Linked DNA regions of Geotalea uraniireducens. The protein of the gene in region 1 binds, or shares a complex with, the protein of each later gene. Links are inferred from orthologs where the notes say so. Each region holds a gene or a part of one and is shown on either strand. Other genes may lie near its edges.

Evidence for each region.
Region 2: the proteins of secY (region 1) and secA are in contact, whole or in part, in a crystal structure (PDB 3DIN), measured with the Thermotoga maritima proteins. The link is inferred for Geotalea uraniireducens from one-to-one orthologs. Residues at the interface, in WP_004081795.1 of Thermotoga maritima: Glu108, Gly109, Glu110, Glu111, Ala236, Glu237, Arg238, Arg239, Ile240, Thr241, Ile242, Gln243, Tyr244, Ala245, Arg246, Arg247, Val248, Thr249, Gly250, Arg251, Arg252, Val253, Tyr254, Gly256, Ala257, Ser258, Thr259, Tyr260, Leu261, Pro262; in WP_004082002.1 of Thermotoga maritima: Glu261, Ala262, Arg263, Lys300, Ala301, Arg302, Thr303, Ile304, Ile305, Leu323, Tyr324, Asp325, Pro326, Val329, Ser330, Tyr333, Ile336, Lys340, Phe345, Val349, Glu363, Phe364, Tyr374, Ser375, Gly376, Gly377, Glu393, Ile395, Thr482, Ser483.
Region 3: secY (region 1) and secG share a complex: the UniProt entries of both Escherichia coli proteins name them as parts of the sec protein translocase complex. The link is inferred for Geotalea uraniireducens from one-to-one orthologs.

What each region holds. Positions count from the first base shown.
Region 1 is NZ_AP027151.1:3,441,117-3,444,198, forward strand. The notes cover bases 104-3,032. They hold secY (preprotein translocase subunit SecY), read right to left. Parts: upstream 2,258-3,032; coding sequence 950-2,257; downstream 104-949. Other genes in these bases: map (type I methionyl aminopeptidase), read right to left, coding at 104-280; QMN23_RS16115 (adenylate kinase), read right to left, coding at 283-930; rplO (50S ribosomal protein L15), read right to left, coding at 2,254-2,700; rpmD (50S ribosomal protein L30), read right to left, coding at 2,719-2,898; rpsE (30S ribosomal protein S5), read right to left, coding at 2,911-3,032. In the rest of the region: more of map, read right to left, coding at 1-103; more of rpsE, read right to left, coding at 3,033-3,082. UniProt on the Escherichia coli protein: The central subunit of the protein translocation channel SecYEG. Consists of two halves formed by TMs 1-5 and 6-10.
Region 2 is NZ_AP027151.1:2,848,389-2,851,752, forward strand. What follows is about bases 124-3,334. They hold secA (preprotein translocase subunit SecA), read right to left. Parts: upstream 3,033-3,334; coding sequence 324-3,032; downstream 124-323. Other genes in these bases: argJ (bifunctional glutamate N-acetyltransferase/amino-acid acetyltransferase ArgJ), read right to left, coding at 124-185; QMN23_RS13365 (phenylacetate--CoA ligase), read right to left, coding at 3,195-3,334. Also shown: more of argJ, read right to left, coding at 1-123; more of QMN23_RS13365, read right to left, coding at 3,335-3,364. UniProt on the Escherichia coli protein: Required for protein export, interacts with the SecYEG preprotein conducting channel.
Region 3 is NZ_AP027151.1:2,320,138-2,323,161, reverse strand. The notes cover bases 81-2,951. They hold secG (preprotein translocase subunit SecG), read left to right. Parts: upstream 81-1,265; coding sequence 1,266-1,637; downstream 1,638-2,951. Other genes in these bases: QMN23_RS10800 ((Fe-S)-binding protein), read right to left, coding at 2,726-2,951; QMN23_RS10805 (FadR/GntR family transcriptional regulator), read right to left, coding at 1,914-2,639; tpiA (triose-phosphate isomerase), read left to right, coding at 439-1,194; pgk (phosphoglycerate kinase), read left to right, coding at 81-372. Also shown: more of pgk, read left to right, coding at 1-80; more of QMN23_RS10800, read right to left, coding at 2,952-3,024. UniProt on the Escherichia coli protein: Subunit of the protein translocation channel SecYEG. Overexpression of some hybrid proteins has been thought to jam the protein secretion apparatus resulting in cell death; while this may be true it also results in FtsH-mediated degradation of SecY.

The DNA.
Region 1 (3,082 bases):
CGAGACTTAGAATATCACCCTCAACCAGCTCTCGGCTTGTTGGCATACCGTGTACCACCTGCTGATTCAACGAACAACAAAGTGAGTACGGATATCCACTGTACCCCTTAAATGCAGGGAGCGACTTCCGTTTTATGGCTTCATTTTCAGCTAGGGCATCAAGCATCCGAGTTGTAACACCCGGCTTTATGGCACTGCGCACAATCTCTAGAATTTCCGCCACAATCCTGCCGGCGGAGCGCATCAACTCAATCTCACGGAAAGACTTGAGTATTATCACCCTCAATCTCGCCCGACAATCTTTTGAATCTCACCATAGACGTCCTGTATTGCTCCCAATGCATCGACAGACCGAAGAAGCCCCCCGGTTGAGTAATACGCCTTAAGAGGTGCGGTCTGCGCCTCATAAACCTCAAGACGCTTCCGCATCGTCGACTCTTGGTCATCTTCACGCTGATACAACTCACCACCACACTCGTCACATTTACCAGCTTCAAGCGGCGGATCAAAGCACACATGATAACCCCGGCCGCATTTGCGGCACATGCGTCGCCCGACAATTCGTTCAAGCAACACTGAGGTATCCACATCAAACAGAATCACATGTTCTATTTCTTTTCCCGATTTGCGCAACATCACCGACAAGGCATCAGCCTGGGCAACAGTACGGGGAAACCCATCAAGAATGAAACCATTTACACAATCAGCAGCAGCAAGGCGCTCTTCAACTATCCCCACGACCACTTCGTCAGGAACAAGCGCTCCGCTATCCATATGCCGCTTAGCTTCCAGCCCCATTGGCGTCTGCTGCTGTACGGCAGACCGAAGCATCTCTCCAGTGGATATCTGCGGCACCCCATACTGCTTAGTCAAAAGGGCTGCCTGAGTACCCTTCCCAGCCCCTGGCGGACCTAAAAAAACCAGATTCATCATATTATCCCAATAACAATTATCGGCGTCCACGCACGCGCACACCCTTCATAAAACCATCATAGCTGCGGGTTATCAAATGCGACTCCACCTGCGCAGCAGTATCCATCCCGACGCCAACTGCAATCAACAAAGCTGTTCCGCCGAAGTAAAACGGCAAATTGAACTTGCCAATCAAAACTGAGGGAAGAACACAAACGACCGAAATATATATCGCCCCGGCAAATGTAAGCTTCGTCAGCACCTTATCCAGGTACTCCGAAGTCTCTTTACCAGGCCTAATTCCAGGGATATATCCACCATGCTTCTTCACGTTTTCGGCGACATCGACTGGATTAAAAGAAACAGCCGTATAGAAGTAGCAAAAAAAGATTATAAAGGCAACATAAAAAAAGTTGTAAATCCAGTTGCCGGGGGTCAGACTTTTCGCTGCCCGCTGAACCCAAGGAACATTTATAAAATTGGCAACGGTTGCCGGGAACATGATGATTGAAGATGCAAAAATTGGTGGAATAACCCCCGCCATATTTACTTTCAACGGTAAGTGCGACGTCTGTCCACCATAGGTTTTTAGCCCTACGACGCGCTTGGCATAATGGATCGGCAATCGACGCTGGCCACGCTCAACATATACAATTGCAGCAACAACAATAAACATTAACACAAGAATAAACAGGATAATAAAAAGCGACATCTGGCCTGTTTTCAGCAAACGTACCGTATTGATTAGCGCGGTGGGAATTCGTGCCACAATACCGGCAAAAATGATCAGCGAGATTCCATTGCCGACACCCTTCTCGGACATTTGCTCACCCAACCACATGATAAAGGCCGTCCCCGCGGTCAAGGTGATTACCGTCATCAACCTGAACCCCCAGCCAGGATTGGGAACTACTAACTCACCTGCAGGGCCGCGCATACTTTCCAAGCCGATGCTGATACCCAACGCCTGAACCACGCTAAGCACAATAGTCCCATAGCGTGTATATTGGATAATTTTCTTCCGACCTGATTCTCCTTCTTTAGACAACTTCTCAATTGAAGGTACTACCACGGTCAAAAGCTGGAATATAATCGACGATGAGATATAGGGCATGATCCCAAGCGCAAAGACAGTCAACTTCTCTAACGCACCACCCGAAAACATGTCGAAAAGCCCGAGGAGAGTACCACGGGCTTGGGCAAAGAAATGTGCAAGTGCCTTGCTGTCAATGCCTGGAGTCGGTATATGGCATCCAATACGATACACCGCCAACATCATTAAAGAGTAAGTAACCCGCTTCTTCAACTCAGGGATTCTGAAGATATTCTGAAACGTCTCGATCAAAGCTCGAGCTCCTCGACCGAACCACCAGCCGCTTCGATTTTTTCTTTTGCCTTCACACTAAACTTGTGCGCAATAACCTTTAAGGGCTTTGTCAGCTCACCGTCCGCAAGAACCTTGACGCCGTCCTTGACTGACCCTATCAAGCCAGCAGACTGAAGCGCGGCAACGTCAACCATACTTCCGGCTTCAAAAGCATCCAGCAGGCCGACATTAACAACGGCATACTCGCGCCGAGTCAGTGGTGTAAAGCCACGTTTCGGCAACCGGCGCTGCATCGGCATCTGGCCACCTTCAAAACCAGCCTTTACGCTGCCACCGCTGCGCGCTTTCTGACCTTTATGACCTTTAGTCGCAGTCTTACCATGCCCAGAACCGGGGCCACGGCCGATCCGCTTCCTATTTTTAACTGCGCCAATTGCAGGTTTAAGTTCATTCAATTCCATCATTCACCTCAAAGAAAATTACTCGTTTACCTTAACCATGTGCGACACTTTGCTGATCATACCCCTTATTTCAGGGGTGTCCTGCAATGTCACAGTTTTATTCCGTTTATCAAGACCCATCCCCAGCAACACGGCACGTTGCTTGGCAGGAAGCCCAATATGACTTTTCACCAGTGTTATGCTCAGTTCATTCGACATGAATCCCTCCACCTATTCAGTAACACCACGTCTTGCCATAACCTCTTCCGGACTGCGCAGCTGAGCCAAACCAGCAAATGCAGCCTTCACCACGTTATGAGGATTGTTCGACCCCAGACATTTCGACAAAACATTATGCAACCCAGCAGACTCAAACACGGCGCGTGCTGCACCACCGGCAATG
Region 2 (3,364 bases), 590 kb from region 1 along the record:
GCACGGCACGAGCCGCCCCTCGTCCGCTCCATATCGAGCAGAACCGGCGCCGCCTTGACCTTGTTCGCCGTATAGACGGCGGCTACCGCCGCCGGCACCTCGGAAACGATCAAGGCGAAATCGAGCCGACCCGGCTTTTTTATTGCCGCCTCCACGGCGGCGAATTTAAACCCTTTGATGTTCATGACGACCTCAACCTTCCGTTCGCACTCTAACATGGCTGGATCCCACGTGGGCGAAGAGCGAGCGGCGGAGCATACTCCCGTATGCGGGCAGCCCCGCGACGAGGGCAACAACGCGGATGGGTATTTCCCCGCGTCAGCCTATTTGCCGCAGCACTTCTTGTACTTTTTCCCGCTGCCGCACGGGCACGGATCATTCCGTCCCGCCGTCTTCTTGCTCTTGGCCGGCTGCGCGGCAGCCTCTTCACTGGCCAGGTTGAAGACCAGCCGCTGCTGCTTCTGTTGGCGCTTCAGCTCTTCCTCTTCGATCCGATCCATATCCTGATCCTGGGCGATCTGCACCCAGAAGATCTTCTGGACCGTTTCCTCGGCGATCCGCGCCATCAGCCCCATGAACAAATCGAAGGCCTCTTTCTTGTACTGCTGCTTCGGATCCTGCTGGCCGTAGCCGCGCAGGCCAATCCCCTCCTTCAGGTGATCGATGGAAAGGAGGTGGTCTTTCCACTGGGTATCGATAGTCTGCAGCATCATCACCTTGATCAGGTGATCCATCAATTCTTCACCAAACTCCGCCAGTTTGGCCTCGAACATCTGATGGACATTCTCCTTCAAGAGCGTCCGGAAGCTTTCCGGACTGAGCCGGTCGAGGGTCTGGGCCGGTACGTCAAGCTGGATGGCAAAAAGCTTGTACACCGCCTCGCCAATCCCTTGCCAGTCCCATTCGGCGGCCGGCACTTTTTCGATGGCGTACGCTACAGCCAGGTCCTCGATGGCATCGTCCAGCATCTGCAGGAAATTGCCCCGAATATCCTCGCCGGCGAGGATTTCGCGGCGCTGGGTGTAGATCACCTCGCGCTGCTTGTTCATCACGTCGTCGTACTCGATCAGATGCTTGCGGATATCGAAGTTGTGGGCCTCGACCTTTTTCTGGGCATTCTCGATCGCCTTGGTGATCATGCCGTGAGTGATCGCCTCCCCCTCCTCGATCTTGAGCAGATCCATAATCTTGGCGACCCGGTCCGAACCGAAAATCCGCAGCAGGTCATCCTGGAGCGACAGGTAGAAACGGGAAGAGCCGGGGTCGCCCTGCCGGCCGGACCGGCCACGGAGCTGGTTGTCGATCCGCCGCGATTCGTGGCGTTCAGTGCCGAGGATGTGCAAGCCGCCGAGAGCAACAACTTCGTCATGTTCGGTGGCGCACTCTTCGCGATACTTGGCCAGCACCCGCTCGTACTCTTCCTCCGCCACCTCCGCATCCGGATTGGCACGGCGCCACTGCTTGGCCAGCCCCTCCGGGTTGCCGCCGAGCAGAATATCGGTACCGCGGCCGGCCATGTTGGTGGCGATGGTCACCATCCCCTTCCGGCCCGCCTGGGCGACGATCTCTGCTTCACGCTCGTGCTGCTTGGCGTTCAGGACGTTATGGGGCACCCCCTGCCGCTTGAGCAGCTCCGCCAGGACTTCGGACTTCTCGATGGAGATGGTGCCAACCAGCACTGGTTGGCCCTTGGTATGGCAATCCTTGATCTCTTCGATCACCGCCTTGAACTTCTCCTGCTCCGTCTTGTAGATGACATCGGGGAAGTCGGGACGGAGCAACGGCCGGTTGGTCGGAATGACCACCACGTCGAGCTTGTAGATCTTGTCGAACTCTTCCGCTTCGGTGTCGGCAGTACCGGTCATCCCGGACAGTTTTTCATACATCCGGAAGTAGTTCTGGAAGGTGATGGTGGCCAGGGTCTGGTTCTCGTTCTCGATATCAACCCCTTCCTTAGCCTCGATCGCCTGGTGCAGGCCGTCCGACCAGCGGCGGCCCGGCATGAGGCGGCCGGTAAACTCGTCGACGATCAGCACTTCCCCTTCCTTCACCACGTAGTCGACATCCCGCTTGAACAGCGCATGGGCCCGCAACGCCTGATTGACGTGATGAAGGGTATCCATGTTGACCGGGTCGTAGAGGTTGTCGAGCTTGAGCAGCTTCTCGACCTTCAAGACCCCTTCTTCAGTGAGGGTCGCCGTCCGCGCCTTCTCGTCGACCGTATAGTCACCAGTATAGACCTTGCGCTTCCCGGAGAGGGTATTGGCCTCCTCCTCCTTCATTTCCCCCTTCACAAGATGCGGGATGACCCGGTCGATCACGTAGTACTTGTCGGTGGAATCCTCAGTCGGCCCGGAAATGATCAGCGGCGTCCGCGCCTCGTCGATCAGGATCGAGTCGACCTCGTCGACGATGGCGTAATTGAAGTCCCGCTGGACATAGTCGTCGAGGGAGAACTTCATGTTGTCGCGCAGGTAGTCGAAGCCGAACTCGTTATTGGTGCCGTAGGTGATGTCGGCGTTATAGGCCTCCCGCCGCTCCTCGTCGTCGAGACCGTGAACGATTACGCCGACGGTCAGGCCGAGGAAGTTGTAAATCCGCCCCATCCACTCGGAGTCGCGCTTGGCGAGATAGTCGTTGACCGTAACGACGTGGACCCCTTTGCCGGTCAGGGCATTCAGGTAGGCCGGCAGGGTCGCCACCAGCGTTTTCCCTTCGCCGGTCTTCATCTCGGCGATTTTCCCCTGATGGAGCACCATCCCGCCGATCAACTGGACGTCGAAGTGGCGCATGTTGTGCACCCGCTTCCCCGCCTCGCGGCAGACGGCAAACGCTTCGGGGAGGAGTGAATCGAGACTCTCGCCTTTCTGGTAGCGTTCCTTGAACTCGACAGTCTTATTCTGCAACTGATCGTCGGACAGTTGGGCGATCTGCTGCTCCAGGCCGTTGATCTTCTGCACGATCGGCCAGAGGCGTTTCAGCTCGCGCTCGTTCTTGCTCCCGACGATCTTCTTGATAATGTTCCCAATCATTAAAACATTCTCCTGACTCGGGGTGGATTGGCACAAAGCAACAGGTGAGACTACCATAACAGGCTAAATTGCTCAACAGAATTACGCCCCGCACGGCGCCGGACAACGCAACGATTCAGTGACGCAATTGCCCGGTAAAAAAGCGATTCATGCTCCGGTTGGTTAGAAGCGCCGGTTGTCGAACATCCGGCGGGTCTTCCGTTCCGACCGGGGAAGTTCCCCGTAAGGGAGGACTTCAACCTCGCAGGTGACCATCAGGTTCCGCTTGATGGCCAACACAATGCTCTTTCCCAGCTGTTCGTCGCGGGAAGGCGAGACATCCTCGCCCCGCT
Region 3 (3,024 bases), 1.1 Mb from region 1 along the record:
AACCCGGAGGCGGAAACCAAAGTCACGACAATTCAGGAAATCCCTGATGAGTGGATGGCGTTGGATATCGGTCCGGCTACGGTAACTCTCTTTACTGAAGCGCTGCAGAATGCCAAGACCATCATCTGGAACGGCCCGATGGGGGTTTTCGAAATGGACGCCTTTTCCCGCGGCACGTTCGCCATGGTGGCGGCTGTGGCAAACTCCTATGCCCTGACCATTGTCGGCGGTGGTGATACGGATGTCGCAGTCCACCGTGCCGGGGAGTATGCGAAAATCAGCTATATCTCCACCGGCGGTGGCGCATTCCTGGAGCTTCTTGAAGGGAAGAAGTTGCCGGGCATCAAGGTTCTTGAGGAAAACGGCCATTGATAAGGCGGTCGGCTCCGCGAAGGGGGCCGACCGTCCGACCGATTTATCCTTTTATCGGGAGGATTCATGAGAAAGCCTGTTATTGCTGGGAATTGGAAGCTCTTCAAGAAGACCGCAGAGACAGCGGACCTCGTCAACAAGCTGGTCCCGCTTGTGAAGAATAATCGGCAAGTCGATATCATTATCGCGCCCGTTTTCACTGTACTCAGTGCGGCAAAGCAGGCACTCTCGGGATCGGCTATCCATCTTGCGGCGCAGGATTGTTACTGGCAGGAAGAAGGCGCCTTTACCGGTGAAGTTTCGCCCGGCATGCTGGTCGATGTCGGCTGCAGTCACGTGATCGTGGGACATTCCGAACGTCGGCAGTATTTCGGCGAAACGGACCAGGCGGTAAACTGCAAAATCAAGGCAGCCGTTGCCGCTGGTCTGGTGGTTCTCTTCTGTATCGGGGAGACGCTCGCCGAACGTGAAGCCGGCCGGACCTTCGAGGTTTTGCGGACCCAGCTTAGCGGTGGGACTGCCGGCTTGACGACGACCGAGCTTGAGAAAATCATCATTGCGTATGAACCGGTCTGGGCGATCGGGACCGGCAAGACGGCCAGCAACGAGCAGGCCCAGGAGGCCCATGCATTCATTCGCTCGGAAATTGCCGGGCTTTTCGGCAACGGTCCAGCCGATATGGTGCGTATCCTTTATGGCGGGAGTGTCAAGCCGGAAAACATCAAAGGACTGATGGCTCAGAAAGACATCGACGGGGCTTTGGTCGGTGGTGCCAGTCTGCAGGCGGATTCTTTTGCTGCCATTGCCAATTATGACATCTAATTTTGCCCTTGGCTTTTTAGGGGTGATGTGATAGCTTTCACAAGTTATTAATAGTGTGGAGTTAACCGATTATGACTATCTTGCTTACCATCCTTCATATCATCGTTTCCGTTGCCTTGATTGCCATCGTGCTGCTGCAGTCGGGCAAGGGGGCGGAAATGGGAGCGTCCTTCGGTGCTGGCGGCAGCCAGTCGGTATTTGGTGCCACTGGTGGGACCACGTTTCTCAGTAAGCTAACGACGGGGGCGGCAACTATCTTTATGCTGACCTCTCTTGTCCTGGCTTATCTCTCCGGACAACCGGGGACCTCCTCGATCATGTCCTCGAAAGTACCCGCCAAACCGGCTGCGCCGGCTCAACCGACCCAGCCCCGTCCGATGGCCCCGCCCGTTCAGTCGACCCCTGTACAGGGAGCACCCGCTCCTGCCGCTCCTGCCAAATAAAAGTATTGACATTGGCGGGGCAAAATGATAGAAAGTTCTTCCTTGCCGAAGTGGTGGAATTGGTAGACACACCATCTTGAGGGGGTGGCGGGCAATAGCTCGTGCGAGTTCGAGTCTCGCCTTCGGCACCAAATAATTTAAAAAGCCCTTTCCTTCCGGAAAGGGCTTTTTTGCTTTGTTGGTGAGGAAAACAATGAGTGGCGTATAAATAGGTAAGTATGTATGTGTCAGTCTTGGGATGGTCGGCTGTCTTGCCGGAGTTGCTTGATTGAGCAGCTAGGCGCTTTGCCGGGCTTGGTTGACGTACGTATTGCTTTTGGCTTCGGCAAACGTGAGGTGGGTCAGCATCGCTTCACGGGAGGCAGCGGGGTCACGATCCCGAATCGCTTCGAAGATAGCCTTGTGGTGACCATAGAGCGTGCGATGGTCCTCGTCGGTCAGGTAGACAGCTCGCCATACCCCCCTTTGAAACTCCTTCATTGCATCGAAGATCGTTTGCATCAGATGGAACCAGACAACGTTGTGGGTGGCGCGGGCGACGACGATGTGGAAGTTGGCATCCAGGTCTTCAGAAGATTTCAGACCCGTGAGGTTTTGGGCCATCCCGTCGACAATCGCCGCAAGCTTACGGATATCCTCGGGGAGTGCCCGTTGCGCGGCATAGAAGGCAGTCCATGCCTCCATTCCTTTCCTGACCTCGATAACGTCGAGAGCTCGTTCGCGCTCCACCCGGATAAGCTCAGAAAGAGGCGTGCCCGACGAGGACTCGACGAGCGACTTGACGATGGTCCCTCCCCCCTGATACGACTCTACGAAGCCGGCTGCCGCCAGCATGTTGAGTGCTTCCCGCACCGACGGACGTGACACGCCGAACAGTTCGGCCAGCTCTCGCTCGGGGGGAAGCTTTTGGCCTGGGGCGAATTCGCCGGCCAGGATCGAGGAGCGAATCTGGTCGGCAATCTGTGATGAGATTTTTTTTGGCTTGATTGGTTTGAAATTCATACCCGGTCCAGATGAGAAGTTAATCATGTGAGGGCTATGAATACACTATCTGTCTCGTGAAGGCAATATGAATAATCCACCGGCTGTTATGGTAACCCCCGGCGAAGACTTTCATATAGTAATTCGGTAAGATGGCTGACGCGCAATGGTACGTTGTCATCGGCTAAGCCTTTGCGCAATTGGAGCAGGCAGCCGGGATTTGACGTGACAAGTACTGCCGCACTGGTGGCCTTGATGTTGTCGAGTTTTCGCTGGAGCACCCGGTCAGCCATTGCCGGCCTGGTGATATTGTATGTTCCCGCGCTACCGCAACAGGCATCGGCTTCCGATAACTCCCGGAATTCAAGCCCTGGGATCAGCGCAAGGAGCTTGCGGGGTTCCTGGC